One region of the Lacticaseibacillus parahuelsenbergensis genome, then DNA from elsewhere that is predicted to be linked to it. Evidence: predicted binding sites of a transcription regulator. Region 1 holds the regulator's gene; each other region holds the start of a gene.
The links. The regulator HrcA, encoded in region 1, represses chaperone genes, less so after heat shock. The targets are predictions, from matches to a motif close to TTAGCACTCNNNNNNNNNGAGTGCTAA.
Positions count from the first base shown of each region.

Region 2: the regulator HrcA is predicted to act here: its motif matches at 2,621-2,647, upstream of LACPH_RS13725 (Hsp20/alpha crystallin family protein).
Region 3: the regulator HrcA is predicted to act here: its motif matches at 4,159-4,185, upstream of LACPH_RS08245 (ATP-dependent Clp protease ATP-binding subunit).
Region 4: the regulator HrcA is predicted to act here: its motif matches at 4,444-4,470, upstream of groES (co-chaperone GroES).

Region 1 covers NZ_CP132482.1:1,539,811-1,547,312, reverse strand. The annotation lists gene infB (translation initiation factor IF-2) at 1-178, shown strand, start outside; gene rbfA (30S ribosome-binding factor RbfA) at 372-725, shown strand; gene LACPH_RS07250 (DUF475 domain-containing protein) at 854-1,645, shown strand; gene truB (tRNA pseudouridine(55) synthase TruB) at 1,700-2,608, shown strand; gene ribF (riboflavin biosynthesis protein RibF) at 2,614-3,558, shown strand; gene hemW (radical SAM family heme chaperone HemW) at 3,560-4,705, shown strand; gene hrcA (heat-inducible transcriptional repressor HrcA) at 4,864-5,910, shown strand; gene grpE (nucleotide exchange factor GrpE) at 5,977-6,570, shown strand; gene dnaK (molecular chaperone DnaK) at 6,601-7,502, shown strand, end outside.
Region 2 covers NZ_CP132482.1:2,941,057-2,948,558, reverse strand. The annotation lists gene LACPH_RS13735 (S1C family serine protease) at 219-1,556, shown strand; gene LACPH_RS13730 (iron-sulfur cluster biosynthesis family protein) at 2,149-2,553, shown strand; gene LACPH_RS13725 (Hsp20/alpha crystallin family protein) at 2,846-3,286, shown strand; gene LACPH_RS13720 (heavy metal translocating P-type ATPase) at 3,874-5,700, shown strand; gene LACPH_RS13715 (glycosyl hydrolase 115 family protein) at 6,233-7,502, shown strand, end outside.
Region 3 covers NZ_CP132482.1:1,748,851-1,756,352, forward strand. The annotation lists gene LACPH_RS08225 (sugar porter family MFS transporter) at 56-1,480, opposite strand; gene ptsP (phosphoenolpyruvate--protein phosphotransferase) at 1,743-3,467, opposite strand; gene LACPH_RS08235 (phosphocarrier protein HPr) at 3,467-3,733, opposite strand; gene ykzS (protein YkzS) at 3,876-4,067, opposite strand; gene LACPH_RS08245 (ATP-dependent Clp protease ATP-binding subunit) at 4,287-6,515, shown strand; gene LACPH_RS08250 (DUF1827 family protein) at 6,677-6,970, shown strand; gene LACPH_RS08255 (peptide chain release factor 3) at 7,101-7,502, opposite strand, start outside.
Region 4 covers NZ_CP132482.1:2,200,183-2,207,684, reverse strand. The annotation lists gene LACPH_RS10290 (redox-sensing transcriptional repressor Rex) at 1-68, shown strand, start outside; gene LACPH_RS10285 (GntR family transcriptional regulator) at 176-544, shown strand; gene LACPH_RS10280 (ATP-binding cassette domain-containing protein) at 541-1,428, shown strand; gene LACPH_RS10275 (sodium/glutamate symporter family protein) at 1,429-2,472, shown strand; gene LACPH_RS10270 (LCP family protein) at 2,562-3,620, opposite strand; gene LACPH_RS10265 (CPBP family intramembrane glutamic endopeptidase) at 3,701-4,345, opposite strand; gene groES (co-chaperone GroES) at 4,500-4,781, shown strand; gene groL (chaperonin GroEL) at 4,817-6,454, shown strand; gene LACPH_RS10250 (DUF1827 family protein) at 6,698-7,039, shown strand.

The sequences.
Region 1 (7,502 bases):
CATCCGTGATGGTATTGTCAAATATGAAGGCAAACTCGGTTCACTTCGTCGGTTTAAAGATGATGTCAAGCAAGTTCGCCAAGGCTTTGAACTCGGGCTGACCATTGAGAATTATAATGATATTAAAGTCGGTGATCAGATCGAAGCCTTTACAATGGAAGAAGTACCGGTTAAGTAAACAGTGTACGGAAGTCATTTAAGGGATAGGCGTTTGCTGGCTGTGAAAAGTTGACGAACGCTCCACCATAACGCGTTCGCCGGCGCAGAAGCCTGCGTGTAAGGACCTTGGTCGCAATGGCAAAGAGCGCCATCACACTTACACTTCGGCTTATAAGCGCGCCGGCTCACGCTCAACAGGAGGTAATTCGCAGATGAAGCATCGTATCGGTCGAGTTGAGACTCAGATCCAACGTGAAGTTGATGATATCTTGTTAAAGGATGTTAACGATCCGCGGGTCAAAGGCGTGACGATTACCGGAGTCAAACTGACCGGTGATCTGCAACATGCCACCATTTTCTACAGTATTCTCGATGATGCACCTGATAAAGTCGAAGCAGCCCAAACCGGTTTGGATAAAGCCAGTGGACTGATTCGGCGTGAAGTCGGGCAGCGGATTCGGCTGTTCAAGGTGCCGGAAATCGAATTTGCTCAAGACAAATCCGTTCAGTATGGTGCCCGTATTGATCAGTTAATTAACGAAGTGCGGCGCAAGAATTTAGAATAGCGTTGTTCAACCAGAAAGGGTTCAGTCGCAAAGACTGGATCCTTTTTTGGTGCACCAATTTTCAATAACATCATCATGCCAACGAGCAGTCTTCTTTTTCTCGCAATAGCCGCTTTAGCTTTCCTGGCTTGAACGGTATAATAATAAACATTGAGAAGGGAAGGATCACGATCAAGTTTTTAGGGGCCTTATACGGACCATTCTTTTCTATCCACAACTGGCAGCTGGCTTTTTCGGTCAGCGGCTTAGTCACGATTTTTAGCTTAATCCTTTTAGAATGTATGCTCTCCGTTGATAATGCGGTTGTTCTCGCTGCCCAGACTGAACAGCTTAAGGCCGAGTCGGATCGCAAAAAGGCCTTGATGTATGGCATGGGCGGGGCGTATCTGTTTCGCTTCATTGCCATCGGACTGGGAACTTACTTATTACAGTTTTGGCCGATTAAGGCACTTGGCGCTTTGTATCTGGTATGGATGAGTGCCAGCTATTTTTATGCGATTCGTCATCCTAAAAGTAATACAGACAAAAAGGCTAAACGTGCCCATGGTTTATGGGGTACGGTTTTTCAAATTGAAAGCCTCGATATTGTTTTCTCGGTGGATTCGATCTTGGCAGCTTTGGCCGTCTCCAATAATCCGGTCATTGTTTTAATCGGTGGCTGCCTGGGTATTTTGGCGATGCGGATCGTTGCCCAAGTGATCACGACCTTCATTGACCGGGTACCTGAATTGGAAACCGCGGCGTATGTCCTTGTTGGTCTCATTGCCATCAAGCTTGGATTGAGTTTGCCTATGATCAACGTTAAAACGCCGGACTGGCTCTTTTCGATTTTGGTGGTGTTGATTTTCATTTGGGCGGGATGGCGCCATGCGGTCCATGCCAAGCATCATCGCAGTATGTATACCAAGCCTAAAGCTTGATGAGATACAACAATTAACGTTTTTTAATTCTGAAAACTGAAAGGGACCGAATTCATGAACGGCATTCTTCCGCTGTATAAACCGACCGGCATGACCAGTGCCGATGCCGTTTATCATGCACGCAAGCTTCTTCACATTAAAAAAATCGGTCATTCCGGCACGCTTGACCCAAACGTTGACGGTGTTTTGCCGCTCGCGATTGGCGCGGCAACCAAAGCTGTGCCCCAATTAATGGCCAGTGGCAAAATTTATACCGGCGAAATCACCCTTGGTTTTGCCACGACCACTGAAGATCTTGATGGCGAGGTGGTGAAACGAACGCCGCTGGTGAAGCCGGTACCGGTACATGAACTGGATCAGGTGCTCACGCAATGGACAGGTGAAATTACCCAAGTACCGCCGATGTTTTCCGCAGTCAAAGTCAATGGCAGACGGTTGTATGAATATGCCCGGGCAGGTGAGTCGGTTGAACGGCCAAAACGTCAGGTAACGGTAAAACGCTTTGAGCGAACCAGTGAACCGATTTTCGACGCAACTCAAGGGATCCAACGTTTTCGTTTTGAGGCTGCGGTGTCTAAGGGAACCTATATCCGAACCTTGGCAGTTGATGTTGGCCAATCGCTAGGCGTCGCTGCGGTAATGAGCCAATTGACGCGGATTAAAAGCGGCGGCTTTACATTAGCCCAAGCGGTCAGTCTTGAAGCCTTGGGGCAACATATTGCTGACGGCACCTTAGCGTCAGTGATCCAACCGATTGATATTGCGTTTGCTGAGTTGCCGAAAGTTGATTTGACAGCCGACCAGTATGACGATGTCCGACACGGCCGATTTTTGACCCTTCAGTTGGATGGACCACGGGTTCGGCTGCATTACGATGGCGTTTTGAAAGCCATTTATCGGTTCGAAAAACACCAGTATCGCCCGGATATTATGTTTTTAGCAAATGAGAAGAATGAGAGATAATTTTGATGGAAGTCATTGATATTCACCCACCGTTGCAAGCATCAGCGGCGCCGCCACAGCCCATTGTTTTAACGCTGGGTTTCTTTGATGGCGTACATCGCGGCCATCAAGCCGTGATTAAAGCAGGAAAGCAAATTGCTTTAGCCAAAAAATTGCCGTTAGCCGTGATGACATTTGATATTCATCCGGCTGTTGTCTATCGCGGCGTTAGTAAAACAACGATTCAGTATCTGTCAACGCGTGACGAAAAGATTAATTTAATGCGGCAATTAGGCGTGGATTTGTTGTATTTTGTTCACTTTACACCAGAATTTGCTGCCTTATCGCCGCAAGCGTTTGTTGACCAATATTTGGTGGGCCTGAAAGCCGATACAGTTGTGGCCGGTTTTGACTATACTTACGGTAAACGCGCGATTGCCAATATGGCGTTGCTGCCCGACTACGCGCATGGCAGGTTTGAAGTTGTTAGCGTACCTAAGTTGGCCGAAGATGGTGCAAAAATCAGCTCGACCCGGATTCGTGATGCGTTGGATCAAGGGGATATCGATACGGCAAACGAGCTTTTAGGGTACGCTTATTTAACGACTGGCAAAGTGGTGCATGGCGAAGCCCGTGGTCGAGAACTTGGCTTTCCAACCATTAATCTGGCAACATTAGGTCAGCAGCGGCTTCCTGGTATCGGGATTTATGCCGTGACAGTAAACGTGGATGGTACTTGGTATCTGGGGATGGCTTCGATCGGCCGTAATGTTACGTTTGGCAGTGATCGCGATGTGACGCTTGAGATTAATTTGCTGGATTTTAGCCGTATGATTTATGGCAAAACTGTTCAGGTTCGTTGGTACCACTATCTACGCGGTGAAGTGAAATTTGCCAATGCAGAAGGTTTGATTATCCAGTTAAAGAAAGATGAAGCGGCGGTCCGTCAGTATTTCGCGAGGAAGGGTTAAAATGGCAGGCGCATATATTCATATTCCGTTTTGCGAACATATTTGTTACTACTGTGATTTCAATAAAGTCTTCATTGAAGGTCAGCCGGTTGATGACTATGTTGCGATGTTGCTTAAGGAAATGCGGATGGTCATGGCTGAGCATCCTGATGAGAAAATCGAAACGGTCTATGTCGGTGGTGGAACGCCTACAACGTTGACGTCCAAACAGTTAGCAACACTTTGCCAAGGCATTCGCGACATCTTGCACTTCGATTCTGGTGAATTCACGTTTGAGGCGAACCCCAATGATTTGCTGACGACCGATAAGTTGCAGGTTTTACATGATTATGGTGTCAATCGACTTTCAATCGGGGTTCAGTCTTTTAACGACGATGTCCTCAAACGGATCGGACGGATTCATCGCGCTAAGGACGTTTATGTTGCGATCGCCAATGCCAGAAAAGTCGGTTTTGATAATCTGTCGATTGATTTGATTTTCCGATTACCTGGTCAAAGCCGGAACGACTTTTTAAATAGTCTACAAAAAGCACTCGATTTGGATTTACCTCATTATTCGACGTATTCACTCATTCTTGAACGGAAAACCATCTTTTATAATTTGATGCGCCAAGGCAAATTGCGCTTGCCAACGCAGGATGTCGAAGCCGATATGTATCAGGATGCCATTGATCTAATGGAAGCACATGGCAGACATCAATATGAAATCAGCAATTTTGCCAAGGATGGCTATCAATGCCAACACAACCTGCTTTACTGGCAAAATGACAAATATTTTGGCTTTGGAGCTGGTGCGTTTGGTTATCTTGGGCGCGATCGGTATCACAATTATGGTCCGATCAAACAGTACCTAACGCCGCTTCACACCGATCGTTTACCGGTTTTGGCCCATCACTTGGTTCCGGTGTCCGAACAAATTGAAGAGGAAATGTTTCTTGGTTTGCGAACCATGCGCGGCGTAAGTGAAAAACGCTTCTATCAGCGCTATCATCTGACCGTTGATGCCGTTTATGGCGAGACCGTACCTGAGTTGGAAAGCCAAGGCTTGTTACAGCGCGATAATGGCTTCATCCGGCTGACTAACAAGGGCAAGTTTTTAGGCAACGAAGTCTTTCAACAGTTTTTGCTTGACGAGCCGCTTATTTAAACGGCTCTTTTTTCTTTAAAAAATGGCCGCCACTGGCTAGAAACACCGAAAACACTGAAGATTTTAGCAATGTCGCCTTGACTTTGCTAACGGTGCTTGGTATATTATTCAGTGTATTAGCACTCGTGCGAAACGAGTGCTAAAGGTGAGGTGAGAAAATGTTGACGAAACGGCAAGTGCTCGTCTTAAAAGAAATCATCCGCCTGTTTACTGAAAGCGGAGAGCCGGTTGGTTCAAAGCGATTGATGCGCGAGTTGCCCATTCATGTCAGTTCCGCCACAATCCGTAATGATATGGCGTCGCTAGAAGATGCCGGTTTGATCACCAAGACCCACAGCAGTTCCGGGCGCGTACCGTCAACGCAAGGCTATCGTTATTATCTCGATCACCTTGTTGAACCGGTGCGTGTTTCGCATCAAGAACTGGCGACTATCAAGCAGGCATTTAGCCAGCGGTACAATAAGATGGATGAGATTGTCGCGCAAAGTGCGCAAATTTTGTCCAATCTGACGAGTTACACGGCCATTAGCTTGGGACCTGAAGTAACCAATATCAAGCTGACAGGTTTTCGCCTTGTTCCATTAGGCAATCATCAAGTCATGGCGATTTTGGTCACGAATAACGGTAACATTGAAAACCAGGTCTTTACCGTATCGCAAAACATCTCATCCGATGAGCTCGAAAAGGCGATTCGAATTGTCAATGATCAACTCGTTGGACTGCCATTAATTCAAGTTGCACAGCGGCTGAAAACCGATGTGCCTTCGATGTTAATGCAGTATCTAACCAGTCCTGAAGGCTTTTTGGATATCTTCGGTAACGTTTTGAAATCAGCTGCGTCCGAGCGCTTTTACGTTGGCGGGCGGTTGAATCTGATGGATTACCTAGGCGATTCCGATATCCATGAACTGAAAAAGATTATGTCATTGATTGACGCTGATCACGGTGATCTGACGGAACTGCTTGGCGGACCGATTCGTCAAACGCCGGTTCAAGTACGTTTGGGGCCAGAGCTTAAGCCAATTGATTTGGCCAACCTCAGTTTAATCACCGCCAGCTACGATGTTGGTGACCACGGCACTGGGATGATCGCCTTGCTAGGCCCGACACAGATGCCTTATTCGAAAATGATCGGACTGCTGGATGTTTTCCGTGAAGAGCTGGCAAAACGGTTGACGGATTATTATGCCAACTTTGATCAATAAAAATTAAAAAATATTTGTTGTGTGGATCCATGAATGCCAGCAAATATGGTTTAAAGGGAGGATACCATGGCAGAAAAAAAAGCAAAGCAAACCGCAGCAGATACCGACAAACAGGCAAAACAACCTGCTGAAGCGTCAGGATCTTCGCTTAAAGAAGACATTCTGAAAGAAAGCATCGCTGATCTCAATGACCAACTAAAAAGCAGCCAACATGATGGCGAGCAGTTGAAGAAAGAACGTGATGAATTCGAAGATAAATATCTGCGGGCAGCCGCGGAGATTCAAAATATGAATCATCGGTTCGAAAAAGAGCAACAGAAGCTGCTGAAGTACGATGGCCAGAAGTTAGCAAAGGCGATTTTGCCAGTTGTCGATAATCTTGAACGTGCGCTTGCAACCGAGGCCAAAGATGATAGTGCTGCTTCACTAAAAAAGGGTGTCCAAATGGTTTATGACCATTTGGAGCGTGCTTTGAAGGAAAACGGCATCACTGCTATTGATGGCACCGGCGAAAAATTCGACCCGAATACCCAACAGGCCGTACAAACAGTCGCGGCTGATGACAAACACGCAGCTGATACTGTCGCGCAGGTCCTGCAAAAAGGGTATTATCTCAAAGATCGCGTTTTACGCCCTGCTATGGTCGTTGTTGCTAAATAATTAAACTGAAAATAAAGAAGGTATAACAATATGAGTAAAGTTATTGGTATTGACTTAGGAACCACCAACTCAGCTGTTGCGGTTTTGGAAGGCAATCAGCCAAAGATCATTACAAATCCTGAAGGCAATCGGACCACACCGTCTGTTGTTGCGTTTAAAGATGGTGAAATTCAAGTCGGTGAAGTTGCCAAGCGTCAGGCAATTACCAACCCGGATACGATTGTTTCGATCAAACGCCACATGGGCGAAGCCAACTACAAAGTTAAGGTTGGCGACAAGGAATACACCCCTCAGGAAATTTCAGCGATGATTCTGCAATACATCAAGAAATTTTCTGAAGACTATCTGGGCGAACCGGTTAAGGATGCCGTTATTACCGTGCCGGCTTACTTCAATGACAGCCAACGTCAGGCTACCAAGGATGCCGGTAAAATTGCCGGTTTGAATGTACAGCGGATCATCAACGAACCAACCGCCTCAGCATTGGCTTATGGCTTGGACAAAGGCGACAAGGATGAAAAGATCCTGGTTTATGACCTTGGCGGTGGGACCTTTGATGTTTCCATTCTGCAATTAGGTGATGGCGTCTTTGAAGTTCTGTCAACCAATGGCGATACCCATTTGGGCGGGGATGATTTTGATAACAAGATCATCAACTGGTTGGTTTCCGAATTCAAGAAGGACAACAACATCGACCTGTCTAAGGACAAGATGGCCATGCAACGTTTAAAGGATGCTGCTGAAAAGGCAAAGAAGGATCTGTCTGGCGTTACCCAGACCCAGATCAGTCTACCATTTATCTCTGCTGGCCCTAATGGACCGTTGCACTTGGAACGCACTTTGACGCGTGCTCAGTTTGACGAAATGACCGCTGACTTGGTTGCCAAGACCAAGCAACCGGTTGAAAATGCGTTGAAGGATGCTAAGCTAAC
Region 2 (7,502 bases), 1.4 Mb from region 1:
GCGTTCGCCGGCGCAGAAACCTGCGTGTAAGGACCTCGGTCGCAATGGCCTAAGTTCGGGCCATCACGCCCGAGGTCACTTACACTCCGGTTTCTAAGCGCGCCGGCTCACGCTCATTAAAAAAAGCCCTATGTTGTTCATAATTTCGTCAAAATCGCCACTTACAATAATGATTGTAAACAGGGTGAGTTAGAATTGCCCACAAGGAGGATCAAGTTATGGATAATGGAAGTCATAACTTTCAAGAGACACCACAAGATCAGCAACCGCAACGGGGGTCGAAGAAGCCGAAGAATAGCGGCTGGAAACTGATTGCGATTGTGGCGGTGGTTGCTGCTTTGATCGGTGGCGGTGTTGGTGGCGGAACCGCCTACTGGGCGATGAACCACAATGCCAGTCTTGGCGTGACCGATACTTCCGGCAAGGCAGGGACGACGAAAATCTCTAATGTCTCGGTTAACCAAAGCAGCGCATCGGAGCAGGCTTTTGCTAAAGTCAAAGGTGCTGTTGTTTCCGTTGTGAATATGCAAAAAGCCGAAAGTAACAGCGATGGCCTTGACACTTTTGGCGGCCTTGAAGGTATTTTTGGTCAAGGTAACCAACAAAGTAGCAGCAGTTCGAGTAACAGCTCTTCAAGCCTTGAAGAAGCCAGCGAAGGTTCTGGTGTGATTTACCAAAAGAAAGACGGCAAAGCCTATATTGTCACGAATAATCACGTGGTTAGCGGTTCGGATAAACTTGAAGTCATTTTAAGCGATGGCACCAAGTTGACGGCTAGCTTAGTCGGAACCGATTCAACGTCTGACTTAGCGGTTCTGACCATTGATGGCAGCAAGGTCACCACCGTCGCAAGTTTTGGCGATTCAAGTAAGATTGCAGCCGGGCAGACTGTCTTAGCGATTGGCTCGCCGCTGGGTTCACAATACGCGACCAGCGTGACCCAGGGGATTGTCAGTGCCAAGAGCCGAACGATTGATGTCACGGACAGTAACGGCAATACAACTGGCCAGGCAACGGTTATTCAGACTGATGCCGCGATTAACTCAGGAAATTCCGGTGGCCCGCTGATTAACTTAGCCGGGCAGGTCGTCGGGATTAACTCGATGAAGCTATCCGGTAGTTCCAGCAGCAGTTCTGACAGTGCCACAATCGAAGGCATGGGCTTCGCAATTCCAAGTGACGAAGTGGTTTCGATCATCAACCAGCTTGTACAAAACGGCAAAGTCGTTCGGCCAGCGCTTGGCGTTGAGGTTCGCGACTTATCCACCGTTTCTGCCACACAGCAAAAGTCAGTCCTGAAATTGCCATCTAGCATCACCGGTGGCGTCGTGGTTGCCGGCTTTACCAGTGGCAGCAGCGCCAAGACGGCAGGGATGAAGAAGTATGATGTCATTACCGCACTGGATGGTGTCAATGTTACCAACACAGCTGAGTTACACACACAACTGTATAAGCACAAGGTTGGCGATACGATTAAGCTCACCGTGTATCGCGAAGGTCAGCAACAAACCGTTTCATTTAAACTGACTCAGACGACCAGCGATTTAAAGAATTAAATTAGAAGATCCCCGATTGAGAATGTTCGGTTCTTGATCGGGGATTTTTTCGACTCATTCGCGTAGTTAGTCGGAAGCGGTTTCCCCAAATTTTAACGAAAGTTTAGCGAATAACCTGTGGAAAAGTTCAAGAAAAAGTTTTGTCAAGAGTGGGTAACTTTTTGGTAAAAGTGCTCATTGACCTGTGGATAACTCTGTGGATACTGTTCATAACTAAGATTTTCGGGTGTGATTAAGTTGTCCACCGATCTGGGGATAACTTGTGGATAAACTTTTTTGACTTGTGACAAAACGTTTGTTCCCAGCCGTGGGAGCGGGATTGGTGCGCTGAAGTTTGTGAAATCGAACGATTGAAAACTGTGGATGACTGCGTTCGAAAAATTTTTTACTTGAATTTTTCGAATCGTCTATTTGGTGTCAATTTCAGTTCTTCATACTATATTTTGGGTGTCAAGTTACGCACATGTGGATAACCCGTGTGGACAACCTGTTGTTGATTGCGAAAAACTCGGAATTTGACTTCTGTGGACAAACTGGATACCATAAAGATGGTAAATAAGTTGTGCACAATGTATTGAAAGGATGGTCCAACATGAAGATCACGATCAAACCAGCTGCGGTGACTTATTTGAACAACCATGTTGCCAAGGATCAACATTTGTTCCTGGCATTGGATGATGGTTCGAGTAAGTATTCCAAATTAGGCGGTTCCTGTGCCATTGGCAATAAGTACCAAATTGTCGTGACGGATACGGACGATCAGGATTATGCACTGCCGCTAGAAAACGACGCCGGTTTCAAATTGACGACCGGTGATCCGGAGACGGATTATTTCGGCAGCGGGCTAACGCTTGATTTCAAGAATGCTTCGTTAGCTTTGCGCGATGATAGCGGCATTTTGGACGGCGCGGTGACACTGAACCACGTGACGGCAAAACCGCAATCCGATGACAAGCGGCGTGAAGAAATGAAATCCTTGGGCGGCAAGATTTGCTAAATAGCGGATCGTTGTTGCGAGTTTCGGGGACAGAAACTGTGAGTTAGCAAAGATTAGAAGAACAAAATTAGCACTCGTGCATGACGAGTGCTAATTTTTGTGTTATACTTTAGGTGTTCTGAGGGAACAGTAATGACGTCAATGTCCATAACGCGTTCGCCAGCGCAGAAGCCTGCGTATAAGGACCTTGGACGCAATGGCCAAGATCGGGCCATCACGCCCAAGGCCGCTTATACTTCGGCTTCTAACCGCGCTGGCTCACGCTCACTATATTGAAAGGAAGTTTTCAATGATGGCTAATGATCTTATGCGGCGCAATGATTGGTTGGATGATCCATTCTTCAATGATTTAGGGCGGCATATTTTTGACAGCTTCACGCCTAGTCGTGGTGGTGATAGCAGTCGCCTGCTGAAAACGGATATTCAGGAAAATGACAAGTCATATGTTGTGAAGGTGGATGTTCCCGGTATCGAGAAGCCAAACATTAATCTGAGTTACGATCATGGCATTCTGAGTGTTGCGGTTAAGCATGAAGAGCAAGCTGATCATTCAGACAACGAAGGCAATATGCTGATGTCTGAACGCAGCTATGGTCGGATGAGCCGCAGCTATCGGTTGCCAAATGTTGATGAGGGTAAGATCAGCGCTAAAGTCACTGATGGTGTCTTGACGATTGATCTGCCTAAGTTGACAGGCGATCAAGAAGGAAACCATCAGATCACGATTGACTAATTCGGATCTGTTTGCCTAGCAACACAAGTCATGACAAAGATTCTCATCGGGAAACCGGTGGGAATCTTTTTTTCGTGTGAGCGTGAGCCGGCGCGCTTAGGGGTCGGAGTGTAAGTGGCCTCAGGCGTGATGGCCCGAACTTAGGCCATTGCGACTGAGGTCCTTACACGCAGACCCCTGCGCCGGGGAGCGCGTTATCGAAAGCTGGGCTGGCGAGCGCGTTAAAGCAGAAGTGTCACGTATAAGATTCAGAGATCATCTTGGCAGCGGATTCTTTCGAACCATTCCCAATCTCATGTGAAATTGACGCACAAATAAGCTTCAATCCGCGAATCTTTTACCTGCAAAGGCGTATAATGGAAGGTAAATATTAGGGGTGCCAAAAAATAAAGCAGGTACATCATTGCCTTTAAAGCGGCAAAGGGGCGCGCTGTTAAAGGGGATCTGTCCCAGTAAGTTAGTCCAAACTGAATTGAGCGTTGCGTGAAAAACATTTTCCAAGCCAGATTATATTCGTTCTAAAAAGGATTGCTTTTTCAGATTGTAATGGTTATAATTAAGGTACTTAGGAAAAGGGAGTGGCAACAATGAAGAAGAACTGGCAGTTAATGATGGTGCTCGCTGTAAGTGCCGTTGCGCTGGTCTTTGCGTTCGTATTAAAACAGCCATTGATTGCTCAGGGGCTAATCACGGTGATGGGGTCGATTATCGCCTTGATTATGTTCGGGGGCATGGTGAAAACAATTCGGTCCGGTAACTTTGGGGTTGACTTATTAGCCATTACGGCGGTTGTCGCAACGCTGGCAGTCGGTCAATATTGGGCATCGATGATTGTGTTGCTCATGTTAACCGGCGGCGATGCGTTGGAAGATTTTGCTGCGACAAAAGCCAGCAGCGAATTGAAACAGTTGTTGGAAAATGCACCGACAACGGCTCATCGCATGGTTGATGGTCACGTTGAAGATGTTGATGTTGATGCGGTCCAAGTCGGTGAAACGATTTTGGTTAAGCCGCGGGAAGTTGTTCCAGTCGATGGTACGGTTTTGGCAGGCGAGAGTTTGGTCGATGAAGCCAGTTTAACCGGTGAGTCTAAACCAGTTGCCAAAAACGCAGGTACTGATATCATGTCCGGGACAATTAACGGTGATGCTGCGTTAACCGTTAAAGTTACCCAACGTGCCGAAGATAGTCAGTATCAAGGGATTATCAAATTAGTTAAGGAATCAGAAGCACGGCCAGCGCATTTTGTCCGGATGGCCGATCGCTATGCGGTACCGTTCACTTTGATCGCTTATGTGATTGCCGGTCTAGGCTGGTACTTGTCAGGCGATCCGGTTCGGTTTGCCCAAGTGCTCGTTGTTGCTTCGCCATGTCCACTGATTTTGGCGGCACCGATTGCGATGGTTTCCGGCATGAGCCGCAACAGTCGTAACGGGATTATCGTCAAGTCAGGTACCACACTTGAAAAGCTAAGCGATGCCCGGACGTTTGCTTTTGATAAAACCGGTACGGTGACACGCGGTATTTTAAAAGTGGCAGCGATCTTGCCACAAGCAGGTTTCTCACAAGATGAATTGTTGAACTTGGCGGCTAGTGCAGAAGGCCAGTCAACCCACATTTTGGCCCGGTCCCTGACCGATGCTGTGCCGGTTGCTGATCGTCTGCCAGCGACCGATGTTTCCGAAGCTACGAGTTTCGGGGTGAATGCGACGGTTGATGGTCATAAGGTTAAAGTCGGTAAAGCAGAGTTTGCCGGGACAACGGATACTATCAATACGACGGCGGTTTATGTCAACGTTGACGGTAAATACGCCGGTGCCATTACCTTCTCCGATCAGATTCGGCCAGAAGCAAAAGAAACGATGTCCAAGTTGCACGAACTGAATGATGCTAACTTGATCATGATTTCCGGTGACCAGCAGTCGATTGCTGATAAAGTTGCTGAAGAAGTCGGTATTGACCAGGTTTATGCTGAGCAGTTGCCACAACAGAAAATCGAAGTATTGGATAAACTGCCTAAAAATGGCCGGCCGGTTGTCATGGTTGGCGATGGCGTTAACGATGCCCCATCATTGGCGATTGCCGATGTCGGAATTGCCATGGGCGCACACGGCGCAACGGCGGCCAGTGAATCAGCCGATGCCGTTGTGCTGCGTGACGATTTGGCTAAGGTCGCTGCGGCAACCTTGATTGCCAAGGAAACTATGGTGATCGCCAAACAGTCCGTGCTGATCGGGATTGCAATTTGTACCGGTTTGATGGTCATCGCCAGTTTCGGAGTTATCCCAACGATTATTGGCGCGATGTTGCAGGAAGTCGTTGATACGGTGACCATTTTGTATGCGCTGCGTGCTCGGAATGGCTTGCATCGTCAGGCTTTGGTCGATCCGGTTCGGGCAGAAGCTCGGGATTGATGGTTGTTTGGTAGAAAATTATAGATTTTAGCAGTATGTATACGTTGGAAGGCCAATCGGTTTCGCGATTATTCGCGGAGGCGGTTGGCTTTTTTGTTTTGGGTTGGTTTTTTTGCGTTGGGTGGGCGAGAGGTTTTGCGGTGGGGGAAGTATGGAGGCAGCTTTTTCTATTGTTGGCAATTGGGGTGTTGTTGGACTGTCGTGTTCTATAACGCGTTCGCCGGCGCAGAAGTCTGCGTGTAAGGACCTTGGTCGCAATGGCCTAAGCCCGGGCCATCACGCCCAAGGCCACTTACACTCCGACTTCTAAGCGCGCCGGCTCACGCTCAGCGCTTGTTCACGCTCACACAACAGTAACCAGTTCAATGGTTGCAGAAAGCAGTTTATTGGAAGCGGTTACTGCAAGCGCTACAATCATCTTGTAATTAAGGTTCTAATATATCAGATCACAGAAGTTGGCGAGTACCTTATGACAACGGGTGCTTGCAGTGTTAAGTTTTTTAGCTGGTTTCATCGAGAGAAGGAGTTGTGTATGGCAAATCAAACATTTGTAATTTCCAGAAATACAAGTGTCTCGACTGACAATATGGCGGATCCGGTTTTGAAGAATGCCGTCAATATTTTACAGCGGGATATTCAAAAGGTAACGACTTCACAAGCCGATACCAATCAGATTGACTTGGTGTTGCAACCAAAGGCCGATCAGAAAGTACCTGATGCATTTGCAATGCATTATGTTGATCCACAGAAAGTTGAAATTACCGCGGCTACTACTCGCGGGTTGATGTATGGCGCGCTGGCAGTTTCCCGTGAAGTTCTAGGCATTGATGATTTCTGGTATTTCATGGATACGCCGATTAAGAAACAGGCAAGTGTCATCTGGTCTGATTTCAGTCAGCAGTTACCTGATTTTCAGACTAAATACCGCGGCTGGTTTGTTAATGATGAACTCCTGATCGCAGACTGGCAGGATCATGATTCAAAAGAGTATGTGTGGGATCGGATTTACGAAACGTTGCTGCGGATTGGCGGCAACCTGATCGTACCCGGTACCGACAAAGAGAGTCGGTTCCATCGTGCCGGCGCGCGGGATATGGGCTTGATTATTGCGCATCATCATGCTGAACCACTTGGCGCGGAGATGTTTGCCCGGGTTTATCCGAATCTTGAAGCTTCGTATCTTAAGTATCCGGAACTCTTTAAGAAGCTCTGGCACGACAGTATTTTGGAACAACGCGGCCATGAAGTCGTTTACGGCTTAGGGTTCCGCGGCCAAGGCGACCGGCCATTCTGGGCAGACGATACGACGCACAAGTGGACGGATGAGGAAAAGGCTAAGGTCATTAATGACACCATCAAGCTTCAATACGACATGGTGCAGGAACTTGATCCAGGTGCGCAGTGTTCTGTCAGCATCTACGGCGAATTAACCGGTTTGTTCAATCAAGGTTTGCTGAAACTGCCGCAAGATGTCATTGAGATTTGGGCCGACAACGGCTATGGCAAGATGGTATCACGCCGGCAATGGGATGATGATCCGCGGTCACCGGTTCTGACGATTCCTAACAAGGCGCATCGTGCCCGCGGCATTTATTATCATGTGACGTTCCATGATTTGCAGGCATCCAGCTTTTTGACATTATTGCCGAATAGCCCACATTTTGTCGCGGCAGAGCTTGAAAAAGTCAGGAAAGCCGACATGGACACTTTGGAATTAATCAACGTCGGCAATGTCAAGCCGCACATTTTATTCATTCGCGAAGTTGCCCGCTCGTGGCGCCGCGATTTCCAGGTTCGCAGCG
Region 3 (7,502 bases), 210 kb from region 1:
TGGAACGTGAGCCTACTTCAGAACAGCTGCAATCTTGCAACATGAATTTTTTCACTCACCGACTCAACCGCGCCTTTTCTTCACGGTGCAAAGCCTCCAACGACTTCCCCGCCGTTTCCGGGACAAAGATAACGACAAACAACAAGGACACAATGTTCGTCACAATGAAGCAAACGAACGTCCAAAACATCCCCATTTGTGCCAAACCAATCGGGAAAAGCACCCCAACCGCAAAATTACCTAACCACAGGAAGAAGGTCGCTGTGCCCATACCAAGGCCGCGCAACTGTTCCGGGAAGATCTCCGACATAAGCAGCCAAGTCATCGGGCTAATCGCTCCTTGGAAGAAGGCCAGAAAGAGCATCATCATCAGAATGGTTGTAAAGGAACGCAGCGGCGATCCTGCCGGCAAACGGGAAGCAAATGTCACACCTGTAATTGCCAGCGACGTACCGATTAAACCAATAATCAATAATGGTCGGCGCGGCACATGTTTAAGTAATTGCATCGTCACAATTGTGGCAGCAACCGCCGTGACGCCATTGGCAATGTTGGCAATCAATGCACTGTTGCGGCCAAATCCGGTCATCTGCAAAATTGATGTTCCATAATACATCATGACATTAATCCCAGCGATTTGTTGGATAACGCCTAAGCCGATACCAATCATCAATAGTCGACGAATCCACTTAACCTTGAGCGCATCAACCGGCTTGACCTTTTTATGTTCTGCACTTTTTGCAATCGTCTGTTTTAAATGTTCAAGCTCATTTGGAACCTCTTGCGGCGTTCGCAAAACCGCAAGACTGGCTTTGGCATCCTGCTGACGACCTTTCATCATTAACCAACGCGGCGACTCGGGAACAAAATGGGTACCGACACCTAGCAAGATAGCCGGAATCACGGCTAAGACGATCATCCACCGCCAAATACCGTGCACATTACCAAAATTCGTCCCTAAAACGGCATTCAAGATGAACGCAAGCAGTTGCCCAGAGACGACCATTAATTCATTTTGGGTCACAAGCCGACCACGCCGATTCGTTGGCGCAATTTCAGCCAGAAAACTAGGAACCAAAACCGAAACACCACCGACTGCCAGCCCCAAGACCATCCGGGCCCCAATCAACCAACCAGCACTAGGCGCTAGTGAAGAAGCGAGTGTGGCGAGAAAAAATAAACCGGCTAATCCGGTAATCAAACGTTTACGCCCATATCGGTCACTAACTCGGCCGACCAACACAGCGCCAAATGCCGCGCCTAACGTTAAACTACTGGTGACCCATCCTTGTAAACCCGGTGCTAATTTAAGTTCACTGGAAATAAACGGCAAAGCGCCATTGATGACGCCGGTATCATAGCCAAAAAGAAGCCCGCCCATTGTCGAAATGAGCGCCACTAGTCGTAACCGAACACGCGCAGTGGAAAAAGCACCAGTCCTGCGCTGCAAGCCTGTTTTTGTTTGATGTTGTAAATACATGCAATTCCCCCTCATTCGGTGAACCACCATACTTACTATCACAGATCTGCATCGCGGCTCGACCTTTTTAGTTTACATAATAACCATACCACTTTTCTGAAAATGCTGCATGTGCACCAGGTAAATACGATCTGCCCAGGCATTGCCGTCTACTTACCAAGCCACTTAAAAGAAATGACAAAGCTCTCGCCAAAGCTTTAAAGCAATTAAAAAAGACCGCCACCCTATTTGGGATGACAGCCTTCTTCAAATCATGACGTCATTACTGACCGGTTGTCTTTTTAACCAAGTCCGCATTTTCGTCATTCGAAATATTTTCATTTAGAGCAACATCGGCCATCTTAGCCATGTCCTCGGTGGAGAGCCGCTTCATCAAGCTGCGCACCTTAAGAACAGAAGTTGCAGACATGGAATATTCGTCAAGTCCCATACCAAGCAGCAACGGAACCATGATCGGATCACCAGCAGCTTCACCACACATGCCAGCCCATTTGCCTTCCTTGTGGGCTGAGTCAATCACATGCTTGACCAACCGGAGGATCGATGGGTTGTATGGTTGATACAGGTAAGAAACATGTTCGTTCCCACGATCAGCCGCCATTGAGTACTGAATTAAATCGTTAGTCCCGATCGAGAAGAAGTCGACATACTTAGCAAACTGATCAGCCAGAACTGCCGCAGCAGGAATTTCGATCATAATGCCAAGCTGAATGTTGTCGGATACCTTAACGCCATCCTTAACCAACTTGTCTTTTTCTTCTGTGAAGATCTGCTTAGCCTGTTTGAACTCGGAAATGGTTGCGATCATCGGGAACATGATCCGCAGATTACCAAATGCAGACGCGCGCAACAAAGCACGTAATTGGGTACGGAAAATATCCTGACGATCAAGACTGATCCGGATCGCACGATAACCTAAGAATGGGTTTTGTTCTTGCGGTAATGGCAGGTACGGCAAATGCTTATCCCCGCCAATATCCATTGTCCGAACAACGACCGGCTTTGGATTCATGGTTTCAAGAACCTTCTTGTAGGCCTCGAACTGATCGTCTTCAGTCGGCAATTCGGAAGAATCCATGTAAAGGAATTCGGTACGATACAGGCCGATACCTTCAGCACCATTTGCCAGCACACCATCAAGATCCTTAGGGGTCCCGATGTTAGCCGCAACATCAAAATGCTTGCCATCAGCCGTCACGGATTTCGCCGTCTTCAGTTGCGCCCATTCAGCCTTTTGCTTGGCAAATGCTTCAGCAGCTTGCTTGAATTTGGCAACCTCATCCGTCGAAGGATCAATGACCACTTCACCAGTCAGACCGTCAACGGAAATCAATTGACCGTTTTGGGCCTTCTTGGTGACGTCATCGGTTCCGACAACAGCAGGAATTTCCAATGAACGCGCCATGATTGCGCTGTGGGCCGTCCGACCACCGATATCAGTGACGAATGCCTTCACATACTTCTTGTTGAGCTGTGCCGTGTCAGAAGGGGTCAAATCGTGAGCCACGATAATGACTTCTTCATCAATCAACGCCGGATTCGGCAATGTACGACCCAACAAATGCGCCATAATACGCTTTGTTACATCGCGAACATCGGCAGCACGTTCCTGCATATATGGATTATCAGTCATGCCTTCAAAGGTCTGAATGAAGAATTCGGAAACTTCCTTCACAGCTTGTTCGGCATTTACTTTTTCGTCCTTGATCTTGGATTCGATCTGACCGGTAAAGTCAGGATCAGCCAAAATCATCATATGGGCATCAAAAACTTGAGCCTCTTCTTCGCCAAGCGATTCAGCGGCCTTTGTACGGATAACCTTTAACTCATCATTACTTTGATCAAGTGCCTGCTTCAGCCGATTGATTTCCTTTGAAGGATCATCAACCGTTTTTTTGTCAAATGATAAATCAGGTTGAACCAGTAAATAGGCCTTCGCTGTGGCGATCCCATCACTAGCAGCGATTCCCTTCAAATGTTCAGCCATTATTCAGCCAAGCCTTCTTTTTTCATAGTATCGGTAATAGCAGCAATTGCGTCTGCTTCGTCGGCACCTTCAGCAGAAATGGTAACATCGGCGCCTTGGCCAACACCCAAACTCATAACACCCATAATGGACTTCAGGTTAACGCTCTTACCTTTATATTCCAAGTTGATGTCTGAGTTGAACTTGCTGGCTGCTTGTACCAACAAGGTTGCCGGACGTGCGTGGATCCCGGTTTCTGCAATAATGTTAAATTCACGTTTTTCCATGACTGATCTGCTCCTTCATATTAACTAGATTTCTAGTGTTTTTCCGAATAGTTTATAGGCACACTAACACCTAAAACAATTCATGTAAACCTTACCATTTTTTGTAGCTTGCCACAAGCGTCACATGAGATTTGACGCTTATTTAGCGGGAATCAACTGACCGGTAATGGTATTCGATGACACCATCGCGTTTGGCCGTCCCCACAATTTCTTCACGATCGGGATAATTTGTCCATGCCGCCCGAAACGCCATGAATGTTTCGGGCGTCACCGTGATCTTGTCACGCTGACCAGTCTTTAACTCATCCATTAAAGCGACATAATCCTGAGTCATCTATTTGCCTCACCTCACTCCATAAGGTTAGCATAAAAGTAGGCATTGAAAAAGCGCTAATGCCTGATATCACTGAAATATTTGGAACTTTTTAGCACTCTTGTGTGTCGAGTGCTTGCATTCTCAACATGAGGGTGTATACTATTGCCATAGGTCAAGAAAGGTCAAACCTTTTTCGACTATATGTGGCACCTATTTAGACAGGAAGGTTGTGACAAAATGTTATGTGAAAACTGTCATAAGAATCCAGCCACTATTCATCTTTCAACCGTTGTTAACGGTACGCGGCAGGAGATCAATCTCTGCCAAAACTGTTATCAATTACTCAAGAAACAAGCAGGAGGAAATATGAATCCAACAAATGCTACTGATCCGTTTGGGTTCGGGAGCTTAGATGATATCTTCCGTGCGATGAATCAGGGAATGGATCGGCCGCAACAGCCTAACGCGCAGATCCCGCCTACTCAGGCAGGACGCGGCGGCAATGGTAACAACGGCCGCAATGGCAATGGTGGTAAGGGATTGCTGGGTCAATTCGGTATTGATCTGACCGAACAGGCACGCAAAGGCCAAATTGATCCGGTCATCGGCCGCGACAAAGAAATCTCGCGGGTGATCGAAATCCTGAATCGCCGGACGAAGAATAATCCGGTTCTGATCGGTGAAGCCGGTGTCGGTAAAACCGCTGTCGTCGAAGGCTTGGCATTGAAGATTGCCAATGGCGACGTACCGGCAAAGCTACAGGATCGTCACGTCATTCGTCTCGATGTCGTTTCCCTTGTTCAAGGAACGGGTATTCGTGGTCAATTCGAGCAGCGGATGCAACAATTGATCGATGAACTCAAACAAAATAAGAACATTATCCTATTTATTGATGAAATTCACGAAATTGTCGGTGCCGGCAACGCTGAAGGCGGCATGGATGCAGGCAATGTTTTGAAACCTGCCCTCGCTCGTGGCGAATTGCAACTGGTTGGCGCAACCACCAGCAACGAGTATCGTCAAATTGAAAAAGATTCCGCGCTTGCTCGGCGACTTCAGCCAGTCATGGTTGAAGAACCTAGCGTTGACGAAACCATTAAAATTCTAAAAGGCTTGCAGCCGCGTTATCAAGACTTCCATCACGTTAAGTACACGGAAGCCGCGATTGAAGCCGCAGCTACACTCAGCAACCGCTACATTCAGGATCGCTTTTTGCCTGACAAGGCCATTGACCTGTTGGATGAAGCCGGTTCTCGCAAGAATCTGACGATTGCGACCGTTGATCCTGAAACGATTAAAACCAAGATTGCGGATGCCGAGAATCAAAAGCAGGCAGCACTGAAACAGGAAGATTACGAAAAAGCCGCCTTCTATCGCGATCAAGTCACGAAATTAGAAGACATGGCCAAGAAGCAATCAAATCTCCCTGAAAATGAAGTGCCAACTGTCACCGAAAAGGACATGGAAAAGATTGTCGAAGAAAAGACCAACATTCCTGTCGGTGAACTGAAAGCACAAGAACAGGCACAGTTGAAGAACCTTGCCAGCGATCTTGAAAAACACGTCATCGGTCAAAACGAGGCGGTTGACAAGGTTGCGCGAGCCATTCGCCGTAACCGGATTGGCTTCAATAAGACCGGCCGGCCAATCGGTTCCTTCCTCTTCGTTGGGCCTACCGGTGTTGGTAAAACCGAGCTGGCCAAGCAGCTGGCCAAAGAACTGTTCGGTTCGGAAGATGCCATGATTCGGTTTGACATGTCGGAGTACATGGAGAAATTCAGCGTCTCCAAACTGATCGGGTCACCGCCAGGCTATGTTGGCTACGAGGAAGCCGGCCAGTTAACTGAAAAAGTTCGTCGGAATCCTTATAGTCTGATTTTGTTAGATGAAATTGAAAAAGCCCATCCCGATGTTATGAACATGTTCCTGCAGATTCTGGATGATGGCCGCTTGACAGATTCGCAAGGCCGTACCGTTTCCTTCAAGGACACCATCATCATCATGACGTCCAACGCCGGATCAACTGACGCCGAGGCTAATGTCGGTTTTGGTGCAACCTTGAGTGGCAAGACGCACAGCGTTCTGGATCAGCTTGGCAATTACTTCAAGCCGGAATTCCTCAACCGGTTCGATGATATTGTTGAATTCAAGCCACTTTCTAAAGATGACTTGTTGAAGATCGTTTCCTTAATGATCACTGACACCAACAATAATCTCAAGAGTCAGGGCCTGACGATTCATGTCACCGATCCGGTCAAAGAGAAGCTGGTCAGCCTGGGTTACAATCCATCCATGGGTGCGCGGCCATTACGGCGGGTTATCCAAGAACAGATTGAAGATCGGGTAGCCGACTTCTATCTGGATCATCCGGATGCCAAGGAACTTGAAGCCCGCATCAGCAATGGTGAAATTACGGTTGGCGAACCAGCCAAAGCCGAAACGCCTTCAAAAACCAGTAAAAAGTAACAACCAGCAAACATCACCCGATCATAACGATCAGGATGATTGATACAAAGACAGAAAGCCCGCGGACAAAATGTTCGCGGGCTTTCGATTGTACATAATATTATTTTTCCTTAAATTGTTTTATAATAAAACCAGTAGGAAGAGAAATGGAGGGCCTGACCATGCGACTAATTAATGTCACCAACAGCTTTAGAAATTTGGTAAGCCAGCAACTAAGCGGCACTGATGCCCGACTTGTCAAAGTCTTTTCACTCGGTCAAACCACCGTTGTTTATACAGAAGCACCTTCACACATCGAGATACTGTTCACCAACGAACGCCGCAACATTCAACGTGAGGAAATTGCCTTCACGCTTGACCGGCTGCTCAAAAAGTCCATTGACGAGGTTTCGCCAATCATGGGCCACCATTTAGCCGAGGTAACGGTGCCTAAGCTAGAACGTCAGGCTGAATAAAAGAGAGTTTTTGTTCATTCGTTAGGCGATCAAACGATGCATCGTCATGGTTCTCATGTATAAGCGAAAGGGTGCCTCAAAATTCGGCAACAAAAAAGCGGCTAATAGCCGTTTTTTTTTGTTGCCAAGATTAAAGCTTAGCCGTCAATTTCACATCCGGATACTTGTCCGCAAACCACCGCTCGGCATATTGGTTTTCAAACAAGAACAACGGATCACCGTGAATATCCTGCACCAGCAGGTTCCGCGAACTGCTCATCTTTTCGTCCATTTGATCCGGATCGATCCAGCGGGCAATACGCGAGCCGATCGGGGTCATCACAACCTCGGAGTGGTATTCATGCAACATCCGAAACTGGAAAACTTCAAACTGCAATTGACCGACCGCACCGAGAATGTAGTCATTTGTATGGTAAGTCTTATAAAGTTGGACCGCCCCTTCTTGAACCAGCTGCTGCATGCCCTTATGAAACGATTTTTGTTTCATGACATTTTTAGGGGTGACGCGCACGAAGATTTCTGGGGTAAACTG
Region 4 (7,502 bases), 660 kb from region 1:
CGGAACTACAGACCTTGATTTACTTCCTGGAACATTATGGGCCAACGCTCAACGAACCGGAAGCTTAACTGAAAAAAAGAAAATGCGTCGTCCATGACAGATGGACGGCGTTTTTTCTTGCGTTGTTGAGTGTACTATGTATAATAGTACACGTAGTACGAAAGGGGGCGCCTGAATGGCAACCGAGTCATATACTCATTTGGCGTACTATGAACGCTTGGTGTTGCAGATTAAGACCCGGATTTTACAAGGCATTATGCAGCCGGGCGATAAGTTGCCATCGGTGCGGGAAATGGCGAAGCAAGAACAGCTGAATCCCAATACCGTCGCCAAAGCCTACAAGCAACTGGAGGCGGACGGCGTGATTTACGTTGAACCCGGGCGCGGCACATTTGTGGCTGAGCCATTAAAACATGCGAATTCAAGAGCAGTGGCGGCGTTCCGCCCAAAGTTTGATGCAATTGTCGTGGAAGCACAAAGCCTGGGCATCAGTTTAGCGACATTGCAAGCATGGTTAACTGAAAAGGAGGAGCATCGTGTATGAGTTTAATCGTGACTAAATTGCAAAAAAGAATCGCCAATCAGGAAGTCCTGCGCGATATCACGTTTTCGCTGGATCGCGGCCAGGTTGTCGGATTGGTCGGCCCAAATGGTATCGGCAAAACCACGATTTTTCGTACCGTCACCCGCCAGTATATCGCTGACGGCGGGACGGTCACGTTGGATCAACATGATCTGACAAAAGAATCAACGCAACAAGCAGCCATTTTTTACTTAGATCAGCAACATTTATTTTTTCGCAAGTATGCATTAGCCAAGATTGCAACAACCTATGCGCTGCTTTATCCCTCATTCGACCAGGCGGCGTTTCTGCATCTGATCGAAAAATTCAGGTTAACTGGCGGCCAGCGGTTTCAGGGGCTATCCAAAGGGTATCAGGCACTGGTTATGGTGGCGATGGCTTTGGCAAGTCAGGCACCATATGTTTTTCTCGATGAACCATTCGATGGGCTGGATGTCCTGATTCGCGAACGCATCGTGAATCTGGTTGTGGATGCAGTAGCTGATGGTCAGCGAACCTTTCTAATTGCGTCTCACAATCTCGCCGAATTAGACGGTTTATCCGATCGCATTTTATTCGTCAAAGATGGGCGCATCAGCCGTGATCTCACCTTGGAAAACGTACGCCAGCAAGCGGTGAAATTGCAATTGGTATTCCGAACCAAGGAAATTCCGGCGGTGATCAAACGGCATGGCCGCATTTTGAACATCCGTGGGCGCGTCATCGAAGTCGTTTTCCCTGATTTCACGCCAGATGTGCAAGCGGCACTGCAAGCTGAGCAACCGGTTTTGAACGAAAGCCTGCCATTGTCATTGTCGGATTTGTTTAAAGTCGAATTTCGAAAAAAACATGCGGAGGTGAGCTAGATGGGTGATCATCAGCTGTTGAAACTTGTTCGGATAAGGCATAAAGCGCTTGTTCGTGTGATGTTTGTTTTTGTTGTGTTATTGGCGCTGCTTAATTTAGGCAATACACTACAGAACTATCACAATCAACAGAAATACATCATGAGTCCCGCAGAGTTTATTTCGACTAAAAAGCAAGCGGCTAAACATAAAGATGATTTTTACGTGAACAAGAGTTATGCGGATTATCGTGAGGATCAGCGTTATTTAGTTGAACCGCAACGAGATAAGCTTTATTCATCTTCTCTGGTGGGACTAGCTATAACGATTATCCATTATGTAATTCCATTAATATTCGGGCTAGCTATGGCTGGGATGGATCAGGCAAGCAATTTCAATGCGGCTATATTTAAAAGTCGATTTAAACGGAGGCAATTGTTTACCACTCGCTACTGGTACGGGCTTGCGTGCCTTTTGGGGGCTACGACGATCGGTATTTGTATCACTTTGCTTGGCTATAACGTTGGTGTTCCAGCTGCATATGTCGGAATCAGTGGCTTAAATATTTTGGGACTGTTCATGACCAATCTAGCGGTTAATAGTTTTATGTTCACTGCTGGTGTTGCAGTTGGCAGTATCTTTGCCTCCTTATTTGGCATGTTTGTCTTTGGACTTCTCGGAGGTTGGCTTGGCATGAGTGCCGTTCAGCGCTTTTTAATTAAGACGGTGATGACTAACCAGTCTTATCGGTCACTCTGGTCACATGGCGATCAGTTCTTTCTTTTCCTATTTGCTATGGCATTAGTAGCCAGTGCTGCCGGGTACTGGATCACCCGGTGGTTGTTTGACCGCATTTCGTTGGAAAACGAAGGCGACATCCTATTGTTACCAAAACTCCGCTGGGTCATTTTTGTCTATGCCTTGATTGTTGTCCCTTACAATTTTGGGGATTGGCTGTTCCAAAATGAATTGCTGTCCTACAGTGTCTCCATTATCGGTGTTCTCGCGCTTGGTCTTTGGTGGCTGCATCGTGAGCGTGCGCAAGAACAGCTGATGGTTCGATAGCACTGAGCAGGCAGAAGCAAATTTTTACGCCACTAAAAAACCGCCGCCGACGAAAAAAAGTCGGCAGGCGGTTTTTACTTGCAGGGATGTTAACGGTCATACGGTGTGAAGATAATGTAATTTTGATCGGTCGTCGCCTTGAAATCAAACTGAGTATTCTTGGCATTTTGTTTGGTTTCTTCGTTGCTGATGGTTTCGGTTTGCAGGCCCAGTGCTTTGCGCAGTTTATCGGAAACCCGCTGCATTTCGGCATCGGATGCGATTTGATAGGCACCGTCGCCGACCCAGGCGTTAACCCCTTTGAGATGATCGGTTGTGATGGTTTTGGCAGCGCCGCGATAGTTCATGAAAATGCTTTGCATATCGGCAAAACTCAGATTAGTTGCAATGTTTTTAGAAATCGTGTCCATGAGTTTGGTGAAGTTACCAAGCGATCCGACAGAAACGGCTTTTTTCAAAATTGCCTTGATGACTTGTTGCTGGCGCTTTTGCCGGCCATAGTCGCCTTCCGGATCAGCGTGGCGCATTCGTGAGTAGGCAAGTGCCATGTTGCCATTTAAATGCATGCGACCCTTTTTGAATTTCTGGTTACCGGTGTAAGGATCCTGGAATGAAAACGGAACATCAACGTCAATCCCACCGACCGCATTGACGACTTTTTCCAGCGCGCCCATGTTGATCGTCAGATAATAAGAAATCGGCACATTCACAAGTTTAGAGACTGTGTTGATGGCCATATCAGAACCGCCGACATTGTATGCAGCGTTGATTTTCTGCATATTGAACTCTTTGGTGCCAATCAATTCAGCAGCCGTATCGCGGGGAATGCTGACCATGGTGGTTTTGTTGGTCTTCGGATTGACGACGGCCACAATCATGGTATCGGAGTTGCCCTTTTCAACGCGTCCTTCAGCACCGGTGTCGACCCCGAGCAGGAGTACTGCAAATGGTTTCTTTTGGGCGATGTCCGTGCTGACGTGTTTGGTGGCATGGTATGTATTGTCGATGGCATATTTTGCCTGGCTATAGAGGCGCAGGGCATAGGCGCCAACCGTAAACAGGCCGACAATGACGATTAAGCCGATGAGGCGTCCCCAGCGAAAACGTTTAGGCGGTTGACGGTGGCGGTGATTTGAACGGGTCTCCATTTTTGAACGGCTCCTTTATAAAAACATTATTTCCATTATAGAAGATTGAATGCGCCAACGAGATTAATATTCGATTACGTTTACAGCGCGTGGGCAATGTAATATAGCCAGACCACCCATAGTGCACCGACATGGGCGATGATGGCAGTGCTGATGGCGCCGGTGTGACGGTAATCATAGGCCAGAACCAATCCGACTAAGGTCGCGCTGAGCCAGTGGCCGCCTGGTTGAGTCACGGCAAATAACAGACTGGCGATCAAAGCGCCACCGAAAACGCCAGTGACATTAACCAGATTACCGAACAATACTTTACGAAAAGCCAGCTCCTCCAGAACGGGAATGGCGAGGCCGATTGCCAAAAAGTACCAGGGATTGGTGGTCATACTGGAAAGCTGCTGATGAATCTGGCTATTGGTTTGCGGCATTTTAAAAAGGATCATTTCAAGCCATGAGCCGACTAACTGAGCAGCCAAGACGCCGGCAATGCCGATGACACCCCAGAAAACGCGCTGTTGTGGTGCGAGGACGCCAGGGGCTTCAATCGCGTTGGCAATGACCAGTTGCCGTTCGCTATACGCCGCAGCAATCATTGCGATGACACTGATTAAGGTCACAATACCAAGGCTGAGCCGCCCAACCGGCATGAATTGGAAAATCAAAAGGTTAGCGATAAACGTGACGAGGTAAGCACCGACAACGGAAAAGGCATGTTTTTGCAGTGACATATAGGGGACTCCTTTGAAAAAATATCTGAAATTAGTATAACATTCCCGGGTTTTGGGGTTGCATTCACCCGGAAAACTCGTTATAGTTACTTTTGTAGTTAGCACTTAGACATAGCGAGTGCTAAATCAAAAAATGTAATGTGGAGGGATTGCCTTGTTAAAACCATTAGGAGATCGCGTGATTGTCGAGGTCGTTGAAGAAGAGGAACAGACTGTTGGCGGCATTGTTTTAGCCAATAATGCCAAACAAAAGCCGCAAACCGGCAAAGTTGTCGCAGTAGGTGAAGGCGCTTTGACACCGGAAGGCAAGCGTCTGCCAATGGCCGTTAAAGTTGGCGATACTGTATTATACGACAAATACGCCGGCTCTGAAGTAAAGTATGAAGGTCAAGACTACCTCGTACTGCACGAAAAAGACATTATGGCAATTGCGTAAAAAATAATCGATCAATTTTGAGGTGAATAAAAACAATGGCAAAAGAAATTAAGTTCTCTGAGGATGCACGTACCGCCATGCTGCGTGGCGTGGATCAATTAGCAAACACAGTAAAAACAACTTTAGGACCAAAAGGCCGCAACGTTGTTTTGGATAAGAGTTATGGCGCACCGGAAATCACCAACGACGGTGTTACGATCGCCAAGTCAATTGACTTAGAAGACCATTACGAAAACATGGGCGCTAAGTTGGTAGCGGAAGTTGCATCCAAGACAAACGATATCGCCGGTGATGGTACCACAACCGCAACGGTTCTGGCACAAAGCATCATTCGCGAAGGTATGAAGAACGTGACTGCCGGTGCTAACCCTGTTGGCATTCGGACAGGTATCGAAAAGGCAACCAAGGCAGCGGTTGACGAACTGCACAAGATCAGCCACAAAGTTAACGGCAAGAAGGAAATCGCCCAGGTTGCTTCGGTTTCATCTTCCAATGAAGAAGTCGGCAATCTGATTGCGGACGCCATGGAAAAAGTTGGCCATGACGGTGTTATTACCATCGAAGAAAGCAAAGGGATCGACACTGAACTTTCTGTTGTTGAAGGGATGCAGTTTGATCGCGGCTATCTGAGTCAATACATGGTAACCGACAATGATAAAATGGAAGCTGATCTGGACGATCCATATATCCTGATTACCGATAAGAAGATTTCCAACATTCAGGACATCCTTCCACTATTGCAGGAAATCGTTCAACAAGGTAAGGCACTGTTGATCATTGCTGACGATGTTGCCGGCGAAGCATTGCCAACCCTGGTTCTTAACAAGATTCGTGGTACCTTCAATGTTGTTGCAGTTAAGGCCCCTGGCTTTGGCGATCGGCGCAAGGCACAACTGGAAGACATTGCAACCTTGACCGGTGGCACCGTGATCAGTTCCGATCTTGGCTTGGATCTGAAGGATACCAAGATTGAACAATTGGGTCGTGCCGGCAAAGTTACCGTTACCAAGGACAACACCACGATTGTTGATGGCGCAGGTTCCAAGGATGCCATTGCTGAACGGGTTAACATCATCAAGAAGCAAATTGACGACACAACCAGCGACTTCGATCGTGAGAAGTTGCAAGAACGTCTGGCTAAGTTAGCCGGCGGGGTTGCGGTTGTCAAGGTCGGTGCTGCAACCGAAACCGAATTGAAGGAACGTAAGTATCGGATCGAAGATGCTTTGAACGCGACCCGTGCTGCCGTTGAAGAAGGCTACGTTGCCGGCGGTGGTACTGCCTTGGTTGACGTCATCCCTGCAGTCGCTGCTTTGAAAGAAGAAGGCGACGTTCAGACCGGGATCAACATCGTTCTGCGTGCCCTTGAAGAACCTGTTCGCCAGATTGCCGAAAACGCTGGCCGCGAAGGTTCTGTCATCGTTGAACAATTGAAGAAGGAAAAGCAAGGCATTGGTTACAATGCTTCAACCGGTGAATGGGAAGACATGGCTAAGTCAGGTATCATCGACCCAACCAAGGTTACCCGTTCCGCATTGCAAAATGCTGCATCAGTTGCTGCTTTGATGCTGACCACTGAAGCGGTTGTTGCTGACAAGCCAGAACCAAAGGATAACAACGCGGGTGCTGCAGGTGCAAACCCGGCAGCCGGTGGCATGGGCGGCATGATGTAATTTCGTCCTATCCTTAAAAAGAAGAACACAAATAAAACACCAGCGAACTTTGCTGGTGTTTTTTATATGTGAGCGTGAGCCAGCCAATTTCTGGGCTAGCGAACGTATGATGGCACGTCTTTTGTACCCTTCAAACTCGTGCCAAGCGTTATCATAGGCATTGACCACCTTTCCTTGTTAAAATAAAATTGGTAAACAGTTAACGTTGCTATTTTCCATGTCAAATAAGAGGGGACGAGTTATATGAAATTGATTCAAAATCCCATTCGGCTTAATGCCAGTTTACACAAGATGCTTCCGCACACCATGCGCTTTTTATACAGTCGCAAGCCAGTCAAGTATTTCGAACTTTACACGCTAGGATCGGTGCATGTTTATTATGTGGAAGGTTTCGACCAAATCGATATTGTCCTGACTCATGACAAGCGCACCATCAAAGATGCCGAAATTGATTTTGTCCTCGAGAAACTATTGCCAGACACACCAAAAACCGAGCTAAAAATCGACCACGCCGCCAAAAGCGAGATCGAACATGAAGTCCATCGTAAATTGAAAGTGCATGATGTGGTTATTATCGAGAAGTGAGCGTGAGCCAGCCCGGTTAGAAACCGGAGCATAAGTGGCCTCGAGCCTGAATGGCTGGGCTTTGGCCATTCAGGCTCGAGGTCCTTATGTGCAGGTTTCTGGGCTGGCGAACGCGTTATGGTCGAGCGTGAGCCGGTGCGGTTAGAAGTCGGAGTGTAAGTGGCCTTGGGCGTGATGGTCGGGCTTTGACCATTGCGACCAAGGTCCTTACACGCAGACTTCTGCGCCGGCGAACGCGTTATGGTCGAGCGTGAGCCGGTGCGGTTAGAAGTCGGAGTATAAGCGGCCTTAGGCGTGATGGCCCGGTTTTGGCCATTGCGCCTAAGGTCCTTATACGCAGACTTCTGCGCCGGCGAACGCGTTAAAGTGAGCGTGAACCGGTGTGCTTAAATAAAGCGTAAGTAGTCTCAACCCCAATGGCGGTTTTTGCCATTGGGGTTGAGGTTCTTGCACCTGAATTTCT